Regions from separate parts of the Methylibium sp. T29-B genome, predicted to be linked through region 3. Evidence: predicted binding sites of a transcription regulator. Region 3 holds the regulator's gene; each other region holds the start of a gene.

Region 1 (8,114 bases), on a different contig from region 3:
TGTCAGGCCGCTCACCTGCAGCGCCACGTCGCCGAGGCGCGCCTGGATGTGCTGCAGCTTCGGCGGCTCGGCGCCGATCATCAGCCGCGAGAGGTCGGCATTGCCGACGGTGCGCGGATCGACCTCGCCGGTGACCTTGCCGCCGCGCAGCACCGTGCAGTGGTGACACAGCGCGCGGATCTCGTCGAGCTTGTGGCTGATGTAGAGGATGGAGCAGCCGCGCTCGGCCAGCTGGCGCAGCGTGACGAACAGGGTCTCGACGGCCTGCGGCGTCAGCACCGAGGTCGGCTCGTCGAGGATCAGCAGCTTGGGGTCGGTGAGCAGCGCGCGCACGATCTCGACGCGCTGGCGCTCGCCGACCGACAGCGAGTGCACCGGCCGCTGCGGGTCGACCTCGAGACCGTAGACCTTGGAGACCTGCACGATGCGCGCCGTCACCTCGGCCAGCGTCAGGCTCTTGTCGAGGCCCAGCCACACGTTCTCGGCGGCGGTCAGCGTGTCGAACAGGCTGAAGTGCTGGTAGACCATGCTGATCCCGAGCTGGCGCGCCTGCGCCGGGCTCGCGATCTGCACCTGACGGCCGTCCCAGATCATCTCGCCGGCGTCGGGCCGCACCGCGCCGTAGATGATCTTCATCAGCGTGGACTTGCCCGCCCCGTTCTCGCCCAGCACCGCGTGGATCTGCCCCGGCGCCACACGCAGGTTCACGCCGTCGTTCGCGCGGACCGACGGGTACTGCTTGGTGATGCCGAGGAGTTCGAGGCGGAGCATGGACGGGGGAGCGAATGCGGCGACGCTCAGAAGTGGTACTCGGCGCGGATCATCGGCGTGCGCGCGGTCGCTCCCTCGCCGGCCCCCGGGGTCTCGGTCGGGTTGCCGAACTTGTTCTTCCAGTACTCGTAGGCGATGCCGACCTTGAAGGCGCCCTTGGGAGCGCCGGCCAGCAGGCCGACGTCGAGCATCAGCTTCATGTCGACGTGGGTCTCGGGCTTGGTCGGACCGCCGAACTCGTTGGTGCCCTTGTCGCCGATGTAGAGCGCATAGCCCTCGAAGGCCAGCGGCAGGCTGCCGATCGGGATGCCCCACTCCGCCGCCAGCGCCGGGTGGGTGTCGTAGGTGTAGCGGTCGGCGATGCCCTTGGGCGAGTTGCTTTCCTTGAAGGCCAGCAGCGAGAGGTTGGCGAAGCCCGGCACGTCGAACATCACGGTCGGGCCGAACACGAACATGCGCTTCTTCGAGGCGTAGCCGTCGTTCTTGGTATTCCAGTCGAAGCCGGCGGTGAAGCCGAAGCCGCGCACCGGGCCGACCTTGAGGTCCTTGCCGGCCACCTTGCCGATGTCGAGCAGGTGGCGGTAGACGATGTAGACCTCCTGAGCGCCGGAGGCGCCGGGCGTGCCGTCGCCCGGGTCATTGCGGTCCGAGAGCAGCAGGTCGGCATTGAAGAAGTTCACGCCGTACTTGTAGCCGCTCACGTGCGTGAGGCCGACGATCGTCTTGGTGATGTCGTTGCGCGAACCGTCCGGGTTGTTGTTGTAGGGCTCGGCGAACTGGGTGCCGTAGCGCACGCTGATCGCGGTGTCGCTCCAGTCGGCGGCGAGGCTCGTGAGGCTCGTGGCGGCGAGCGCGAGCGCCAGGGCGGTCTTGCAGGTCGGGTTCATCATGGTCCTTCGGAGGAGTGGTGGGGCGTCGGTGTGCGGAGCAGCCTCGGTCGCTCTCCGCCCAACGCGGCGCGACTTCCGGACTCGCTCCGTCCTTGCGCAACTTCCGTACCAGAAGGAAAGGCCGCTCCGCCGGCCCCGATGCCACCAAAAGAGGCATCATCCTTTTTGTATACCAGTTTGTGCACCATGTTGAATCCCACGCCGGAACGGGCCGCCCAACGTCGACGCAGGCGCCGCGCCCGCGTTCAGCCGCGTTCGTGGCGGCAGCTGCCGGCCACGTAGGTGGCGACGAGGTTGCGCTCGTCGCCCAGCGTCATCCACGCAAACACGCGCTCGTGCAGCGCGGCCAGCGGCGACACGCCGGCGCGGCCGCGGCGCGCCACCGCGTCGCGGTGGGTCGCCACCGGGCCCACGGCCCAGTCCCACACCGCCAGGTCGGCCAGCGCGCCGGCGCCGAGCTGCCCGATCTCGTGCGCCAGGCCCAGCGCTTCGGCGGCGCCGCGCGTGGCCGCATGCAGCGCCTTCCAGGCGCTGAGCTTCACGCCGCGCAGCGCCTGCACCTTGTAGGCATCGGCCAGCGTGCGCAGCATCGACAGGCTGGTGCCGCCACCCACGTCGCTGGCCATCGACACGCGGTAGCCGGTGTCGACCGCGGCCTGCCAGTCGAACAGCCCGCTGCCGAGAAACAGGTTGCTCGACGGGCAGAAGGCGATCTGCGCACCGGTGTCGCGCAGCAGCGCACGGTCGGTGTCGTCGAGCCAGATGCCATGCGCGAGCACCGCGCGCTCGTGCAGCAGGCCGTGGCGGTGGTAGACGTCGAGGTAGCTGCGCGCTTCGGGGAACAGCTCGGCGATCCAGCGCACCTCGTCGGTGTTCTCGGCCACGTGGGTCTGCATGTAGACGCCCGGGTGTTCGCGGCACAGCCGACCGGCCATCGCCAGCTGCTCGGGCGTGCTGGTGGCCGCGAAGCGCACCGTCACCGCGTACGACAGGCGGCCGTTGCCGTGCCAGCGCGCGATCAGGTCGGCGCAATCGCGCTCGGCCTGCAGCACGTCGTCGCGCAGGCCGTCGGGCGCGTGGCGGTCCATCAGCACCTTGCCGGCCACCAGCCGCATGCCGCGTGCGCGGGCCGAGGTGAACAGCGCCTCGGTCGCGCCCTTGTGGACGGTCGGGAACACCACCGCCGAGGTGGTGCCGTGCGCCAGCAGCGCATCGACGAAGCGCTCGGCGCCGCTGGCCGCCACCAGTGGATCGGCATAGCGCAGCTCGGCCGGGAAGGTGTAGGTGTTCAGCCACTCGAGCAACGCGGTGCCGTAGCTCGCGATCACGTCGAGCTGCGGGCAGTGCACGTGGGTGTCGATGAAGCCCGGCGTGATCAGCCGCCCGGCGTGGTCCACGCGCTGCCAGCTCGCGTCGGGGCCGCTGCCGGCGCGGGCCGGCTCGGCGCCGACGATGCGGCCGTCCTCGACCAGCAGCCAGTGGTCGGGCCGGTAGCGCACGCCAGCGGCGTCCCCGGGCGCGGCGAAGCCGGGATCGACCTCGATGTCGAGCAGGTCGCCGAACAGGGCCAGCCGTTGGCTCATGCGGTGCTCCCTCGCGTGGTCATCAGTGAGCGCCGGCGCGCGGGACCGTGGCCCCCGGCTTCGGCAGGCCGCGCGCCACATCGCGCATCACGCCGCGCAGCCAGCGGCCGGCGGCCGACTGGTGGCTCAGCTCGTGCCAGAGCTGGTAGTACACCAGCGCCGGGAACGGCACCGGGCAGCGCACGATGCGCAGGCCCGGCAGCTGACCGACGTAGCGGCTGCAGAACAGCCGGCCGGTGGTGAGCACCAGCCGCGAGTGCGCCACCATCTGCGGCCCCAGGCCGAAGTAGGGGCTGCGCACCACGATGTCGCGTGCCAGACCCAGCGCGTCGAGGTGCTCGTCGATCACGCCGCGCGCGCCGGGATGCAGCGGCGTCGGCGCGATGTGCTCGCTGGCCAGGTAGCGCTCGGCGGTCCAGCTGCGCGGACTCTTCACGGCCGGGTGGTCCTCGGCGACCAGGCAGACGATCTCGTCGGACAGCAGGCGGCCCAAGTGCAGCTCGGCCGGTGGCCGCAGCCAGTTGCCGATCACCAGGTCGACCTCGCCGCGCGCCAGGCCCTTGCGGTAGTCGAACTCGGCCGACAGCGGCAGCACCTCCACGCGGATGCCCGGCGCCTCGGCGCGCAGCCGCGTCACGAGCGCGGGCAGGAACTGCGGGTCGAGGTAGTCGCTCGCCGCCACGCGGAAGGTCGTCTCGCTGTGCGCCGGGTCGAAGGCCAGCGCCTCGGCGCGCGAGCCGAACAGCCGCTCGGCGTTGCGCAGCAGCTCGGCTGCCGGCTCCAGCAGCTGCAGCGCCACCGCGGTCGGCGCCATCCCGGTGCCGGAGCGCACCAACAACGGGTCGCCGACCAGCGCACGCAGGCGCTTCAACTGAGCGCTGACGGCCGGCTGGGTGGTGCGCAACCTGAGGGCGGCGCGCGACACGCTGCGTTCGGTGATCACGGTGTGGAGGACGCGGACGAGATGGAGCTCGATCTTGTCGAAAAGCGTGGGCTGGCTCATATCGTCATCGGCATACCGGTTATCGCTGGCATCGTATTCGCATGGGGTCGGCGTGGAGTACCTTCGGCCCGAACCGCAAGATTCGTCAGACCGCACCCGCCCGCCGCTCCCCCAACGCCACGCAATGAGCCTGCCAGCCGTTCGCTTCTTCCACCGCGGCCGCGTCGTCTCGGTCGAGGGCGCATCGCCGACGCGCAGCGTGCTGAACTGGCTGCGCGAGGACGCCCGCTGCACCGGCAGCAAGGAGGGCTGCAACGAGGGCGACTGCGGCGCCTGCACTGTGGTCGTCGCCGAGCTGGCCGAGCATGCCGATGCGGTGGGCACGACCTCGGCGCGCGCCACCGTGGTCGGCGGCCTGAGCCTGCGCACGGTGAACAGCTGCATCCAGTTCCTGCCCACGCTGCACGGCAAGGCGCTGCTGACGGTGGAGGATCTGCAGGCGATCGCCCAGGGCGTGGCCGTCGCGGACCCCGGCGTGGGCACGCTGCACCCGGTGCAGCAGGCGCTGGTCGACTGCCACGGCTCGCAGTGCGGCTTCTGCACGCCGGGCTTCGCGATGTCGCTCGCGGCGTGCTACGAGCGCCACTGCGAGGCCGGCACGCAGCCGACGCGCGCCGAGCTGGCCGACGAGCTGTCGGGCAACCTGTGCCGCTGCACCGGCTACCGCCCCATCCTCGACGCCGGCGAGCACATGTTCACGCTGCCACCCAGGCGGCTGGACACCGCGCCCATCGTCGCGGCGCTGCGCGCCCTGCAAGGGCAGCAACCCGGCGACGACATCGCCGAGCCAGCCGCCGGCTTCCACACCCCGCGCACACTGGCCGCGCTGGCAGCGCTGGTCGAGAGCCGCCCGCAAGCACGGCTGCTGGCCGGCAGCACCGACATCGGGCTGTGGGTCAACAAGCAGTTCCGTGCGCTCGGCGAGATCGTCTACCTCGGCGACGTCGACGAGCTCAAGCGCATCGAGTGGCAGGGCGACACGCTGCGCATCGGTGCCGGGGCGCCGCTCGAGGACGCATGGCGCGCGCTGGTCGGCGTCGCGCCGGCACTCGCCGAGGTGTGGCGCCGCTTCGCGTCGCTGCCGGTGCGCAACGCCGGCACGATGGGCGGCAACGTCGCCAACGGCTCGCCGATCGGCGACAGTGCGCCGGTGCTGCTGGCGCTCGACGCTGTACTGCTGCTGCGCCGTGGCGCGCAGCAGCGCCACCTGCCGCTCGCCGATTTCTACGTCGACTACATGAAGAACCGGCTGGCGCAGGGCGAGTTCATCGAGGCGATCGAGCTGCCGCGTCCGGCCGCCTCGACGCAGGTGCGGGCCTACAAGCTCAGCAAGCGCTTCGACTGCGACATCTCGGCGGTGTGCGCCGGCCTCGCCCTCACGCTCGACGGCGAGACGGTGGTGCAGGCGCGCTTCGCGTTCGGCGGCATGGCGGCCATCGTCAAGCGGGCCGCGGCAGCGGAGGCCGCTGTCGTCGGCCGGCCCTGGACCGAGGCCACGGTGCAGGCGGCGATGGCCGCGCTCGCCACCGACTACGCGCCGCTGACCGACATGCGGGCGTCGGCCGCCTACCGCCTGCGCGCGTCGCAGAACCTGCTGATGCGGCTGTGGCTGGAGACGCGGCCGGTTGCGCCGCTGCCGACCTCGCAGACCAACGTGTGGGCGGCCGCTTGAGTCGGACCGTACTGCGTCCATGAGCCCTTTTTCGATGCCTGCTCCTGTCGTTCCTGTCGGGCGCGTGCGGGGCCATGGGCGGGTGAGCGTCATCGCTTGGCGGAGGTACCCGATGCGCGTTGCCACTCACCCACCCCACGGGGCCCCACCCTCCACCTCGCCGCAGCACCGCCCCGAAGACCCTGGCATGAACAGGAACAGGAGACTCCGGTGAACAAGCAGGCCGACGCCTTCCTCGTCGACAGCGGCACCCAGCCCCCCTCGAAGCAGTGCGCCCCCGAGGCCGGCCGCGCGCGCCCCCATGAGTCGGCGCACCTGCACGTGTCCGGTGCGGCGCCCTACATCGACGACCTGCCCGAGCTGGCCGGCACGCTGCACGCGGCACTGGGTCTGTCGCCGGTGGCGCACGGCGTGCTGAAGGCGATCGACGTCGAGCGGCTGAAGGCCCTGCCCGGCGTGGTGGCGGTGCTGACCGCGGCCGACATCCCCGGGCCCAACGACTGCGGCCCGATCGTGCACGACGAGCCCATCCTCGCCGCCGGCCACGTGCACTACCTCGGCCAGCCGGTGTTCGCGGTGATCGCCACCGACCGCGAGCAGGCGCGCCGCGCTGCCGCCCAGGCGAAGGCGGTGCTCTCGATCGACCCGCTGCCGCCGGTGCTGAATGCGCTGGAGGCACACGCGAAGCGGCAGTACGTGCTGCCCGACATGCACCTGGTGCGCGAGTCGGCGCCCGGCGCGCTGCGCGCCGCGCTTGCCGCCGCGCCGCACCGCCTGCAGGGCACGCTGAGCGTCGGCGGTCAGGAGCAGTTCTACCTGGAAGGCCAGATCTCCTACGCCTGCCCGACCGAGAACGCCGGGCTCAAGGTGCATTGCTCGACCCAGCACCCGAGCGAGATGCAGCACCTGGTCGCGCATGCGCTGGGCTGGCGCTCCAACCAGGTGCAGGTCGAGTGCCGGCGCATGGGCGGTGGCTTCGGCGGCAAGGAGTCGCAGTCGGCGGTGTTCGCCTGCGTCGCCTCGGTGGCCGCGGTGAAGCTGCAGCGGCCGGTGAAGCTGCGCGTGGACCGTGACGACGACTTCCTCGTCACCGGCCGGCGTCACGGCTTCGAGTACGCCTGGGAGGTCGGCTGCGACGACGCCGGCCGCGTGCTGGCGGCCGAGGTGACGATGGTGTCGAACGCCGGCTGGAGCGCCGACCTGTCGGGCCCGGTGATGACGCGCGCGCTGTGCCACTTCGACAACGCCTACTGGCTGCCCGAGGTGGCGATGCACGGCCACAGCGCGCGCACCAACACCCAAAGCAACACCGCCTTCCGCGGCTTCGGCGGGCCGCAGGGCGCGATCGCGATCGAGGTCATCCTCGACTCGGTGGCGCGCCGACTCGGCCTGGACCCGCTGGCGGTTCGGCGCGCCAACTTCTACGGCACGACCTCGAACAACGTCACGCCTTACGGCCAGCAGGTCGACGACAACGTGATCGCGCCGCTGGTCGACACGCTGGCCGCGAGCAGCGACTACGCGGCACGGCGCGCGGCCGTCGCCGCCTACAACGCCGCCAGCCCGGTGCTGAAGAAGGGCCTGGCGCTGACGCCGGTGAAATTCGGCATCTCCTTCAACGTGGCGCACTTCAACCAGGCCGGCGCGCTGGTGCACATCTACACCGACGGCTCGGTGCTGGTGAACCACGGCGGCACCGAGATGGGCCAGGGCCTGAACACCAAGGTGGCGCAGGTGGTGGCGCACGAGCTCGGCATCGCCTTCGAGCGCGTGCGCGTGAGCGCCACCGACACCCACAAGGTCGCCAATACCTCGGCCACCGCAGCCTCGACCGGCAGCGACCTGAATGGCAAGGCCGCGCAGGACGCGGCCCGCCAGCTGCGCGAGCGGCTCGCCGCGCTGGCCGCCGCGATGCAGGGCGGCACGGCCCAGGCCGTGCGCTTCGCCGACGACCGCGTGCACGTCAATGGCGCTAGCCTCGACTTCGACGCGCTGGTGGCGCAGGCCTACGCTGCGCGCGTGCAGCTGTGGAGCGACGGCTTCTACGCCACGCCCGGCCTGCACTGGAACCGCGAGACGCTGCAGGGCCGACCGTTCTACTACTTCGCTTACGGCGCGGCGGTGGCCGAGGTGGTCGTCGACACGCTGAGCGGCGAGCACCGCCTGCTGCGCGCCGACCTGCTGCACGACGTGGG
Region 2 (8,114 bases), on a different contig from region 3:
CGCACTTGGCGAACATCGGGTTGATCAGCCACGGGTCCATGCCCAGCAGCTTGGCGAACTTCTTGGCCACTTCCTCGTAGGCCTGGAAATGCTGGCTCTTGCGCCGCACCGCCCAGCCTGCATGCAGCGGTGGCAGCAGGTATTGCTCGTGAAGGCCTTCGAGCACCTTCGGAATGCCCGCGGACAGGTCATTGTTGAGCAGGATGGTGCAGGGGTCGAAATCCTTCAGCCCCAGGCGGCGCTTGCTGCGCAGCAGCGGCTCGAGCGTCAGTTCGGAGCCGTCGGGCAGCGCCAGGCGCGTCGGCTCGGTGATGCTGTCGTCCAGCGTCCCCAGCCGCACGTTCAGGCCGGCAGCACCGAAGATCTGCACCAGACGCTGCACGTTCATCAGGTAGAAGGTGTTGCGGGTGTGCTTCTCGGGGATCAGAAGGAGGTTCTTCGCCTCGGGGCAGATCTTCTCGATCGCCGCCATCGCCGCCTGCACCGCCAGCGGCAGCATCTCGGGCGTGAGGTTGTTGAAACCGCCGGGGTAGAGGTTGGTGTCGACCGGCGCCAGCTTGAAGCCGGCGTTGCGCACGTCCACGGAGCTGTAGAACGGCGGCGTGTGCTCCATCCACTCGAGACGGAACCAGCGCTCGATCGCCGGCATGGACTCGAGGATGCGCTGCTCCAGCTCGTTGATCGGTCCGTTCAGGGCGGTAATGAGGTGGGGGACCATGGAGCAAGCCTTTGGCGTAACCGGAAACGGGATTCTAGGCAGGTGGCGGTTCGCGCGCTGCTTGCAAGTCCGGCCATAAAAAGGCCGCCCGAAGGCGGCCTGGCTGCAAGCCCCGGCCGGCGTGGGCCGGCACGGGGCAACTCACGGAGAGATCACTTGTGGTACGCGGTCTCGCCGTGCGAGGTGATGTCGAGGCCTTCGCGCTCGGCATCCTCGCTAACGCGCAGGCCGATCACCAGGTCGGTGATCTTGTAGGCCACCACCGAGACCACGCCCGACCAGACGATGGTCAGCAGCACGGCCTTGGCCTGGATCCACACCTGCGAGGCGATCGAGTAGTCGGCCGCCGAGATGACGCTGGCGGTGACCCAGTCGGTCACGTAGCCCGGGCCGCCCAGGGCCGGCGAGTTGAACACGCCGGTCAGCAGCGCACCGACGATGCCGCCGACGCCATGGACGCCGAACACGTCGAGCGAATCGTCCGCGCCGAGCAGCTTCTTCAGGCCGCTGACACCCCACAGGCAGGCGAAGCCGGCGACGAGGCCGATCACCATGGCGCCGACGATGCCGACGTTGCCGGCGGCCGGCGTGATGGCCACCAGGCCGGCCACCGCACCCGACGCCGCACCCAGCATCGAGGCCTTGCCCTTGAACAGCGACTCACCGACGCACCAGGCCAGCACGGCACAGGCCGTGGCCGAGAAGGTGTTCAGGAAGGCCAGCGCGGCGCTGTTGCCGGCTTCCAGCGCGGAGCCCGCGTTGAAGCCGAACCAGCCCACCCACAGCAGCGAGGCACCGACCATCGTCAGCGTCAGCGAGTGCGGCGTGAAGGCTTCCTTGCCGTAGCCGATGCGCTTGCCGACCATGTAGGCACCCACCAGACCCGCGACGGCGGCGTTGATGTGCACCACAGTGCCGCCAGCGAAGTCCAGCGCACCCCACTGCCAGATCTGGCCGGCCTTGCCATTCATGGCATCAACCACTTCCTTGCCGGTGTAGGCGTCCGGACCCATCCAGTACCACACCATGTGGGCGATCGGCGTGTAGCTGAAGGTGAACCACAGCGTGACGAACAGCAGCACCGCGCTGAACTTGATGCGCTCGGCGAAGGCGCCGACGATCAGGCCGCAGGTGATCGCCGCGAACGTGGCCTGGAAGGCGACGAACACGATCTCAGGGATGACCACGCCCTTGCTGAAGGTGGCACCCATCGCGAATGCGCCGGTGGCGGGATCGAACACGCCCTTCAGGAACAGCCGGTCGAAGCCGCCGATGTAGGCGTTGCCTTCGGTGAACGCCAGGCTGTAGCCGTAGATGAACCACAGCACGCTGATCAGCGAGAACACCACGAAGACCTGCATCAGCACCGACAGCATGTTCTTGCTGCGCACCAGGCCGCCGTAGAACAGCGCCAGGCCGGGGATCGACATCATGATGACCAGCAGCGTGGACACCAGCATCCACGCGACGTCGCCCTTGTTGGGCACGGGCGCGGCTGCGGCCGGCGCCGCTTCGGGCGCGGAGGCTTCGGCAGCAGGGGTAGCGGCGGCGGCCGCTTCGACGACTGCGGCAGCGGCGGGCGCCGATGCAGCTTCCTGGGCCATCGCGACATCGGCGAAACCGAGTACCGCAACGCCGAGCGCCAACGACGTGGCGAGGGAGGCAATGAGCTTTCTCATGTTTGACTCGTTCCTGTTGAAAGCGCTCAGAGCGCGTCCTTGCCGGTTTCGCCGGTGCGGATGCGGATCACCTGCTCGAGGTTGGTGACGAAGACCTTGCCGTCACCGATCTTGCCGGTGCGGGCCGAGGCTTCGATCGCTTCGATCACGCGGTCGACGATGGCGTCATCGACGGCTGCCTCGATCTTGACCTTGGGCAGGAAGTCGACAACGTACTCCGCACCGCGATACAGCTCGGTGTGGCCCTTTTGGCGGCCGAAGCCTTTGACTTCGGTCACCGTGATGCCCTGAACGCCGATAGCGCTCAAGGCCTCACGAACTTCGTCAAGCTTGAAGGGCTTGACAATGGCAGTCACCATCTTCATGGCGTTCTCCTTGGGTGGACGGGACGGTTACAAGGTCTCGGTTCAGAGCACGAACGACGACTCAGCAGGTTCTGTGCCACTGCGCCATAACAGGGAGTCGCGAGCCGAACCGGGGACGCTTGTATCGGTGGCGCCCCAAAACAGGGATGTCTGCAACTTTTGGCACCCCTGCGGTGCCAAAGTGCGAGCCAACCACCCTTCGGTGGGCTCGTGGTGGCGGAGGCGCGATGCCATGATCGATCGGACATGTCGCTCGCCGTTGTCCACAGCCGTGCTCTCGATGGGCTCGATGCCCCCGAAGTCACCGTCGAGGTGCATCTGGCGAACGGTCTGCCGAGTTTCACGCTCGTCGGTCTGGCCGACACCGAAGTCAAGGAGGCGCGTGAGCGAGTCCGTGCCGCACTGCTGAACAGCGGCCTGGCGTTTCCCCACAACCAGCGCATCACGGTCAATCTGGCGCCAGCCGATCTGCCCAAGGAGTCGGGCCGCTTCGACCTGCCGATCGCGCTGGGCATCCTGGCCGCCAGCGGCCAGATCGATGCGGGGCGACTGGCCGATCTGGAGTTCGCCGGAGAGTTGTCGCTCGCCGGCGACCTGCGGCCGGTACGGGGTGCGCTGGCGATGGCGCTGGCCGCGCGACATGAGGGCCGGGAACGCCCGCTGGTGCTGCCGGACCCGAGTGCGCGCGAGGCCGCCTTGATCGAAGGACTGCAGGTGCGCTCCGCCAAGCACTTGCTCGACGTGGTCAGTGCGCTGCTGCCCGGCGACGCAGCGCAGCCCCTGTCGGCGGCCACGCCCTGGCCGCGTCCGCCGACGGCACCCCGGTGGGGCGAGTTGCGCGACGTGAAGGGGCAAGCCGCCGCCAAGCGCGCGCTCGAGGTTGCCGCGGCGGGCCAGCACAGCGTGCTGCTGGTCGGTCCACCAGGGGCCGGCAAGTCGATGCTGGCGCAGCGCTTCGCCGGCCTGCTGCCACCGCTGAGCGACGAACAGGCGCTGGAGTCCGCGGCCGTGCTGAGCCTGGTGGGACGCTTCGACGCCGGTCGCTGGCGCGAGCGCGTGCTGCGTGCCCCGCACCACAGTGCTTCCGCGGTCGCGCTGGTCGGCGGCGGATCACCACCGCGGCCGGGCGAGATTTCGCTGGCCCATCACGGCGTGCTGTTCCTCGACGAGTGGCCGGAGTTTCCTCGCGCCGCGCTGGAGGCCCTGCGTGAGCCCTTGGAAACGGGTCGCATCACGATCTCGCGCGCGGCGCGCCAGGCCGAATTCCCCGCGCGCTTCCAGTTGATCGCGGCGATGAACCCCTGCCCTTGCGGCCACGCCGGCTCCACATTGAGAACCTGCCGCTGCTCCAGCGACATGGTGGCTCGTTACCAGGGCCGCATCAGCGGCCCGCTGCTCGACCGCATCGACCTGCAGGTGGAGGTGCCGGCGGTCGGCCCCGAGGCGCTGTCGGCCCTTCCCGACGGAGACCCGAGCGAGGCCGTCGCCGAACGTGCCGCACGAGCGCGCGAACGGCAGCACCGGCGCCAGGGTTGCAGCAACGCATTCCTCGACAGCAACGGCATCGACACACACGTGGCGATCGAGCCCGGTGCGGCGCAGTTCATGCAGGCCACGTCCTTGCGACTCGGTTGGTCGGCCCGCGGCCAGCACCGCCTGTTGCGGGTGGCGCGCACCATCGCCGACCTGGCCGGTGCCGAGCACATCGGTGTCGGCCACGTGGCCGAGGCGATCCAGTACCGCCGCGTGCTGGCGGCAGGCTGAACGAACGGGCCCTTTGACTCGACGCGCGCGCTCAGGCGGCGCGCAGCGTCGTTCCGTCGACCTTGACCCGCGCACCGACCGCCGGCGCCTGCGACTGCTGCAGCGTGCGCAGGCTGCCGTCGTCCATGCGCACGCGCACGCTGTAGACCGTCTTCGCCTTCACGTTCTTCTCGATCTCGTGACCGGCCACGCCACCGCCCACCGCACCGAGCACCGTCATCGCGGTACGACCGTTGCCGCCGCCGAACTGGTTGCCGACCACGCCACCGAGCACGCCGCCGGCGACCGCGCCAACGCCGCTGGCCTCGCCCTTGACCTTCACCGCCTGCACCGACTCGACCACGCCGCACTGCGCGCAGGCCGCCGCTGCCGGTGACGCATGGCCAGCCGGCTGGCCGGCGGTCACGCCGCGCGAGGGCTTGGGCGCGGGCGACACGATCTCTTCAACGGGCGCGACCGCCGCCGCGGCAGATGCCGGCTGCGCGCGCTGCTGCAGGGCCAGCGCACTGGCGACTCCGGCAATGGTCAGCGCGACCGCGCCACCGGCCAGCCACATCCAGCGCGGCAGGCCGCCGGCAGTTTTGTCAGATGTTCGGGATGCTGCTTCCATGATCGATCGTCCTCCTTCGGGCGACCGATTGGACACGAGCCACCGCGCCGCGTTGCAGCGGCGAATGCATCAGATGTAAGGCGCCGTTAAACAGCGCCTTACGCGTTACATCAGCGGGGCGAGGGCGCGCTCTGCCTGCGCCAGTTCCTGCTGCGTCCGGCCCGCCCAGTCGCGCAACTGGTCCTCTCCAATCTTGCCGACATTGAAGTAGGCCGCAGCGGGGTGGGCGAGGTAGAAGCCGCTGACGCTGGCGGCCGGCGTCATCGCGAGGCTCTCGGTCAGCGTCATGCCGATCTCCTCGCACTGCAGCGCGCGGAACATGTCGCGCTTGACGGTGTGGTCGGGGCAGGCCGGATAGCCAGGTGCGGGGCGGATGCCGCGGTACTGCTCGGCGATCAGCTGTTCGGTGCTGAGCGCCTCATCGGCCGCGTAGCCCCAGAAATCGGTGCGTACGCGCTGGTGCATGCGCTCGGCAAAGGCCTCGGCCAGCCGGTCGGCCAGCGCCTTCAGCATGATCGCGGAGTAGTCGTCATGGTCGGCCAGAAAGGCCGCCTCCTTCTTGTCGACGCCATGGCCGGCGGTCACCGCGAACAGGCCGACGTGGTCGGCCAGCCCGCTCGACTTCGGGGCGACGAAATCGGCCAGGCAGCGGTTCGGCCGCTTCACGCCGTCGACCACCGGCCGCTCGGTCTGCATGCGCAGACCGTGCCACGTCATCAGCACCTCGCGGCGCGTCTCGTCGGTGTAGATCTCGATGTCGTCGTCGTTCACCGTGTTGGCCGGGTACAGGCCGATCACGCCGTGCGCCTGCAGCCAGCGGCCCTCGATCAGCCGCTGCAGCATGCGCTTGCCGTCGCTCATCACGCGTTGCGCCTCGGCGCCGACCACCTCGTCGCGCAGGATCTGCGGGAAGGCGCCCGCCAGGTCCCAGGTCTGGAAGAACGGGCCCCAGTCGATCTGCTGCGCGAGCTCGGCCAGGTCGTAGTTCCTGAACACGCGGCGGCCGACGAACTTCGGTTGCGGCGGCGCGTAGCCGCGCCAGTCGATCGGCGTCTTGTTGGCCCGTGCCGCGGCCAGCGAGACCATCGGCGTGGCTTTCTTGTTTGCGTGCTGCAGGCGCACCTTGTCGTAGTCGACCTTCAGTTCCTCGATGTACTTCGCGGCCCGCTCGTCGCTCAGCAGCTCGCTGCACACGCCCACGCTGCGCGAGGCGTCAGGCACGTAGACCACCGGGCCTTCGTACTTGGGGGCGATCTTGACCGCGGTGTGGACCCGGCTGCAGGTGGCCCCGCCGATCAGCAGCGGGATCTTCTTCACGCGGAAGTAGTCGTCGCGCTGCATCTCGGCAGCCACGTGCTGCATTTCCTCGAGGCTGGGCGTGATCAGGCCCGACAGGCCGATGATGTCGGCGCCCTCGACCTTGGCCTTCGCGAGGATGTCCTGGCACGCGACCATCACGCCCATGTTGACGACCTCGAAGTTGTTGCACTGGAGCACCACGGTGACGATGTTCTTGCCGATGTCGTGCACGTCGCCCTTCACCGTCGCGATCACCACCTTGCCCTTGGCCTTGGCCTCGCCGCCGGCATCGATCAGCGCCTTCTTCTCCTCCTCGATATAGGGCAGCAGGTGCGCCACCGCCTGCTTCATCACGCGCGCGCTCTTCACCACCTGCGGCAGGAACATCTTGCCCTGGCCGAAGAGGTCGCCGACCACATTCATGCCGGCCATCAGCGGCCCCTCGATCACGTGCAGCGGCCGCCCGCCGTCGGCCCGGATCGCCTGCCAGGCCTCCTCGGTGTCGACGACGATGAAGTCGGTGATGCCGTGGATCAGCGCATGCGACAGCCGCTCGTTCACGGTGCCGGCGCGCCACGCGAGGCGGGTGCTGTCGTCCTTGGCCGCGCCCTTGGCGCGCTCGGCGATCTCGATCAGCCGCTCGCCCGGCGACAGCTGCGCCTCGCCCGGCTTGTAGGCCGGCTTGCGGTTCAGCACCACGTCCTCGACGCGCTCGCGCAGCTCGGCGTCCAGGTCGTCATACACGCCCACCATGCCGGCGTTGACGATGCCCATGTCCATGCCGGCCTGGATCGCGTGGTACAGGAAGACCGTGTGGATGGCCTCGCGCACCGGCTCGTTGCCGCGGAAGCTGAAGCTCACGTTGGACACGCCGCCCGACACCTTGGCGCCCGGCAGGTGCTGCTTGATCCAGCGCGTGGCCTCGATGAAATCGACCGCGTAGTTGTCGTGCTCCTCGATGCCGGTCGCAATGGCAAAGATGTTGGGGTCGAAGATGATGTCCTCGGGCGCGAATCCCACCTCGTCGACGAGGATGCGGTAGGCCCGCTCGCAGATCTCGATCTTGCGCGCGAAGGTATCCGCCTGGCCCTGCTCGTCGAACGCCATCACCACGGCGGCGGCGCCGTAGCGGCGCACCAGCTTCGCCTGGTGGCGGAAGGCGTCCTCGCCTTCCTTCATCGAGATCGAGTTGACGATGCCCTTGCCCTGGATGCACTTCAGCCCGGCCTCGATCACCTCCCACTTCGAGCTGTCGATCATGATCGGCACGCGCGCGATCTCGGGCTCGGAGGCGATGAGCTTCAGGAAGCGCTCCATCGCGGCCTTGCTGTCGAGCATGGCCTCGTCCATGTTGATGTCGATCACCTGCGCGCCGTTCTCGACCTGCTGGCGCGCCACGGCCAGCGCCTCCTCGAACTGCCCGCCGAGGATCATCCGCGCGAAGGCCTTGGAGCCGGTGACGTTGGTGCGTTCGCCGATGTTGACGAACAGCGAGCGCTCGCCGATGGCCACCGGCTCCAGGCCGGACAGGCGCATCGGCGGCACGTTCGAGAAATCAGGAGCAGCAGCTGTCGACATGGCAGTTCACCGAAAGACGCGCCGCGCCGGTGCTGCGGCCCACCCGCAGCCCGCCGGTCGGCGGAGGGGTGAGCGCCGTTGCAGGGCAGCCCTCGCGGTGC
Region 3 (4,548 bases):
CCACCACCGGCGCGTCCGAGGCGTTTGTCTATTTCGTGCAGGTCGGCGCCTACGCGCGCACCGAGGAAGCCGAGGCCCAGCGCGCCAAGCTGGCGATCCAGGGCTTCGAGTCCAAGATCACCGAGCGCGAGCAATCGGGCCGGACGATGTACCGTGTGCGCGTCGGCCCGTTCGTGCAGCGCGCCGAGGCCGAGAAGGTGAAGGAAACGCTGGACGGCGCCGGCATGGTGTCGGCGCTGGTGCGGGTGCAGAAATGAACTTCGCGGCGTGGGGATGACTCCACCGCTGCGTCTGTCTGAACGCTGAAAGGATGCTCATGAACCGTCGTGACTTCACGACCCTGTCGCTGGCCACCACCTGCGTCGGACTGCTGCCGGCCTTCGGCCACGCCCAGGGCGGTCCGGTCGAGGGCAAGGACTACGTGAAGCTGTCGCAGCGCCAGCCGACGCAGGACCCGAAGAAGCTCGAGGTCGTGGAGTTCTTCTGGTACGGCTGCCCGCACTGCCACGCCTTCGAGCCGATGCTCGAATCCTGGGTCAAGAAGCTGCCGCCGGACATCACCTTCCGGCGCCTGCCGGTCGCCTTCCGCGAGGTGCCGTTCGTGCTGCACCAGAAGCTGTACTTCGCGATCGAGGCCCTGGGGCTGGTCGACACCCTGCACCGCAAGGTCTTCACCGCGATGCACGTCGAACGCAATCCGCTGAACACGCCCGAGGCGATCGGCGACTTCGTGGCGAAGAATGGCGTCGACAAGGCCAAGTTCCTCGACGTGATGAACTCGTTCTCGGTGCAGACCAAGGCCCGCCAGGCCGCCGCGCTGTCGGCCGGCTACAAGATCGACGGCACGCCGGCGATCGGCATCAACGGGTCCTACTACACCTCGGGTTCGCTGGCCGGCAGCAACGACCGCGCGCTGGCGATCACCGACCACCTGATCGCGCAGATCCGCAAGGGCGGCTGACCCTCGTTTGGCGTCGACGCGACAGCGGCCGTCGGAGCGGCGGCCGGCCGTGGCAAGCGATCGAACTCACCCTAGAATCGGCAGCAAGATTCATGCCGATTCCCTCCATGTCCGCTCCGACCCCCTATCCTGCATCGCGGTGCACCTTGCTGGCGCAGCCTGTTTGCCGGGCCGTCCTGGCGGTGCTGGGGCTGGCCCTGCTGCCGGCCTTCGCCGCCGAAAAGGCTGACCGCAGCCAGCCGCTGGCCTTCACTGCCGACTCGGCCCGGGTCGACGAGGTCAAGCAATTGAACATCCTGTCGGGCAACGTCGAGATCACCAAGGGCAGCATCGTCATCCGCGCCGACCGCGTGGAGGTGCGCCAGAGTCCCGAGGCTACCAGTCCGCGGTGGCGACCGGCTGGCCGAACAAGCGTGCCTACTTCCGCCAGAAGCGCGGCAGCAACGACGAGTACATCGAGGGCGAGGCCGAGCGCCTCGAGTACGACGGCCGCGGCGACACCGTGCGGCTCGTGAACCAGGCCGTGCTGCGGCGCTTCCGCGGCAGCACGCTGGCCGACGAGGTGGCCGGCAACACCATCTCCTACGACAACGTGACCGAGGTCTTCCAGGTGCTCGGCGGCCCGGCCTCCGCGGCCGCGCCAGGCCGGGTGCGCGGCGTGCTGACGCCGCGCGAGAACCCGGCTTCGGCGCCAAACTCCGGGGCGGGGACGCGGCCATGAACACGGCGATGGCGAGCCGCCTGGAGGCTCGCGGACTGCAGAAGAGCTACGGCGCCCGCAAGGTCGTCAAGGACGTGCACCTGGCCGTTGCGGCCGGCGAGGTGGTGGGCCTGCTGGGCCCGAACGGCGCCGGCAAGACCACCAGCTTCTACATGATCGTGGGCCTGGTGCGCGCCGACGCCGGCGAGATCCGCATCGACGGCGCGCCGATCGAGCGCCTGCCGATCCACCAGCGCTCGCGCCTCGGGCTGTCCTACCTGCCGCAGGAGGCCTCGATCTTCCGCAAGCTCACCGTCGAGGAGAACATCCGCGCGGTGCTGGAGCTCCAGTTCGACGAACGCGGCAAGGCCTACACCAAGGCACGCATCGACGAGCTGCTCGACGGCCTGCTGCACGACCTGTCGATCGACAAGCTGCGCGACAGCCCGGCACCGGCACTGTCGGGCGGCGAACGGCGGCGCGTCGAGATCGCCCGCGCGCTGGCCACGCAGCCGCGCTTCATCCTGCTCGACGAGCCGTTCGCCGGCGTCGATCCGATCGCGGTGATCGAGATCCAGCGAATCATCGGCTTCCTCAAGAGCCGCGGGATCGGCGTGCTGATCACCGACCACAACGTGCGCGAGACCCTGGGCATCTGCCACCGCGCCTACATCATCAGCGAAGGACGCGTGCTGGCCGAAGGCACCCCCGAGCAGATCGTCGAGAACGCCGACGTCCGCAAGGTCTACCTCGGCGAGCACTTCAGGATGTGATGAAGCCTTCCCTGCAGGTCCGTTTTTCGCAGCATCTGGCGCTCACGCCGCAGCTTCAGCAGTCGATCCGGCTGCTGCAGCTTTCCACGCTCGAGCTTCACCAGGAAGTCGAGCAGATGCTGGAGCAGAACCCCTTCCTCGAAGTGGAGGAAGATGCGCCGACCCCGTTCGACGCGCCGGTGGAGCGCGCCACGGCCACGGAGCGCCAGGCCGATGACGCCTGGGAGGGCTCGGGGTCCGAGGTGGCCGCCGACCCCGAGCCGGTCGCGGTGGATGCGGCCGAGTTCGGCACCACCGAGCGCGAGGACTGGGAGAACGGCACCGAGCGCGAGGACTTCGACGGCATCCGCGAGACGCCCGGCAAGGCCGGCAACAACGACAGCGACGAGTTCGACCCCATGGAGCGCAGCAGCGCCGGGGTGAGCCTGCAGGACCACCTGCGCGACCAGTTGCGCGGCATGCGCCTGAGCGACGAGGACCGCGGCGCGGTGATGGTGCTGATCGAATCGCTCGACGAGGACGGCTACCTGGCCGACCCCCTGGAAGAGATCGCCCAGCGCCTGGCCGGCGACGAGGACGACATCGCGGTCGAGGAGCTGCTCGACCGCCTGCGCTGCGCGCTGAAGTGGCTGCACAACCTGGAGCCGCTGGGCGTCGGTGCGCGCGACCTGTCAGAGTGCCTGACGCTGCAGCTGCGGGCCGGACCGCGCTGTGAGGCGCAGATGATCGCGATCCTGATCTGCAAGTACCACCTCGAGTTGCTGGCGCGGCGCGACGGCAAGAAGCTGATGGCCGCCACCGGCGCCGACGAGGAGCTGCTGAAGGCCGCGCAGGCGCTGATCGTGCGCTGCGAGCCCAAGCCCGGCCGGCCCTTCACCAAGGCCGAGGCCAACATCATCGTGCCCGATGTCATCGTGCAGAAGGCCGGCCGCGGCTGGCGCGTGGTGCTCAACCCCGACGTGATGCCCAAGCTGCGCATCAACGACCTCTACGCCCAGGCCATCAAGCAGCAGCGGGGCGCGCGCACCGAATCGGGCGCGGGCCTGAGCTCGCGGCTGCAGGAGGCGCGCTGGTTCATGAAGAACATCCTGCAGCGCTTCGACACCATCCAGCGCGTGTCGCAGGCCATCGTCGAGCGCCAGAAGGCCTTCTTCAGCCATGGCGCGATCGCGATGAAGCCGCTGGTGCTGCGCGAGATCGCCGACGAGCTGGGTCTGCACGAGTCGACCATCTCGCGCGTGACCACCGCCAAGTACATGTCCACGCCCTACGGCACCTTCGAGCTGAAGTACTTCTTCGGCTCCTCGCTCAACACCGAGGCCGGTGGCAATGCGTCGAGCACCGCGGTGCGTGCGCTGATCAAGCAGCTGGTCAGTGCCGAGGACGCCAAGAAGCCGCTGTCGGACAGCCAGCTCAGCAGCATGCTGGAAGAGCAGGGCATCCAGGTGGCACGCCGCACGGTGGCGAAGTACCGCGAGGCGCTGAAGATCGCGCCGGCCAACCTGCGGCGCACGATGATGTGACGACGAGGTCTCGGGCCCGAACCGGCAACAAGACCCAGCGCCCCGCCCGGTGTCGACCGAGGCGCGAGCGCAACCCTCGAACCCCTCTGCACGCATGAACGTCGCCCTTCCGCCCGACGCCCCGCCGTCCTCCTTGTTCCTCCCCTGCGCGGCCGGCGTCGAGGCGCTGCTCGCCGACGAGGTTGCCCGGTTGCTGCCGGGCGCGGCGGCGCAGACGCAGCGCGGCGGCGTGATGGTGCGCGGCGGCCCGCGCGAGGCGATGGCACTCAACCTCGGCAGCCGGCTCGCCCAGCGCGTGCTGTGGCAGGTGGCCGATGCGCCCTACCGCAGCGAGGACGACCTGTACGCGTTGGCCCGCAGCCCGCGCTGGCCCGACTGGATCACGCCGACGCAGACCCTGAAGGTGGACGTGACCGCGCAGCGCGCGCCGCTCAAGAGCCTGAACTTCGCCGCGCTGCGCATCAAGGACGGTGTCTGCGACGCGATGCGCGACGCGCTCGGCGCGCGCCCGAGCGTCGACACCCGCCGCCCCGACCTGCCGCTGCTGCTGCACCTGGCGCCCGAGCACGCCACGCTGTATGTCGACACCTC

What was found. The regulator sigma-54, encoded in region 3, starts transcription at its own class of promoters, with help from an activator protein. The targets are predictions, from matches to a motif close to TGGCANGNAANCTGCTTT.
Region 1: a site for sigma-54 is predicted at 1,831-1,848, ahead of Y694_RS13975 (outer envelope protein). Genes of this name have one in related genera too.
Region 2: a site for sigma-54 is predicted at 2,824-2,841, ahead of Y694_RS11620 (P-II family nitrogen regulator). Genes of this name have one in related genera too.

What each region holds. Positions count from the first base shown of each region.
Region 1 covers NZ_AZSN01000088.1:226-8,339, forward strand. The annotation lists partial or broken gene Y694_RS13970 (ABC transporter ATP-binding protein) at 1-771, opposite strand, end outside; gene Y694_RS13975 (outer envelope protein) at 798-1,658, opposite strand; gene guaD (guanine deaminase) at 1,907-3,244, opposite strand; gene Y694_RS13985 (LysR family transcriptional regulator) at 3,267-4,247, opposite strand; gene xdhA (xanthine dehydrogenase small subunit) at 4,372-5,919, shown strand; gene xdhB (xanthine dehydrogenase molybdopterin binding subunit) at 6,130-8,114, shown strand, end outside.
Region 2 covers NZ_AZSN01000062.1:11,193-19,306, forward strand. The annotation lists gene gshA (glutamate--cysteine ligase) at 1-718, opposite strand, end outside; gene Y694_RS11615 (ammonium transporter) at 871-2,397, opposite strand; gene Y694_RS11620 (P-II family nitrogen regulator) at 2,424-2,762, opposite strand; gene Y694_RS11625 (YifB family Mg chelatase-like AAA ATPase) at 3,009-4,526, shown strand; gene Y694_RS11630 (glycine zipper 2TM domain-containing protein) at 4,558-5,136, opposite strand; gene metH (methionine synthase) at 5,242-7,971, opposite strand; S-adenosyl-L-homocysteine riboswitch at 8,077-8,114, opposite strand, start outside.
Region 3 covers NZ_AZSN01000212.1:247-4,794, reverse strand. The annotation lists partial or broken gene Y694_RS19735 (SPOR domain-containing protein) at 1-257, shown strand, start outside; gene Y694_RS19730 (thiol:disulfide interchange protein DsbA/DsbL) at 317-961, shown strand; partial or broken gene lptA (lipopolysaccharide transport periplasmic protein LptA) at 1,054-1,682, shown strand; gene lptB (LPS export ABC transporter ATP-binding protein) at 1,679-2,434, shown strand; gene Y694_RS19715 (RNA polymerase factor sigma-54) at 2,434-3,957, shown strand; partial or broken gene Y694_RS19710 (class I SAM-dependent RNA methyltransferase) at 4,052-4,548, shown strand, end outside.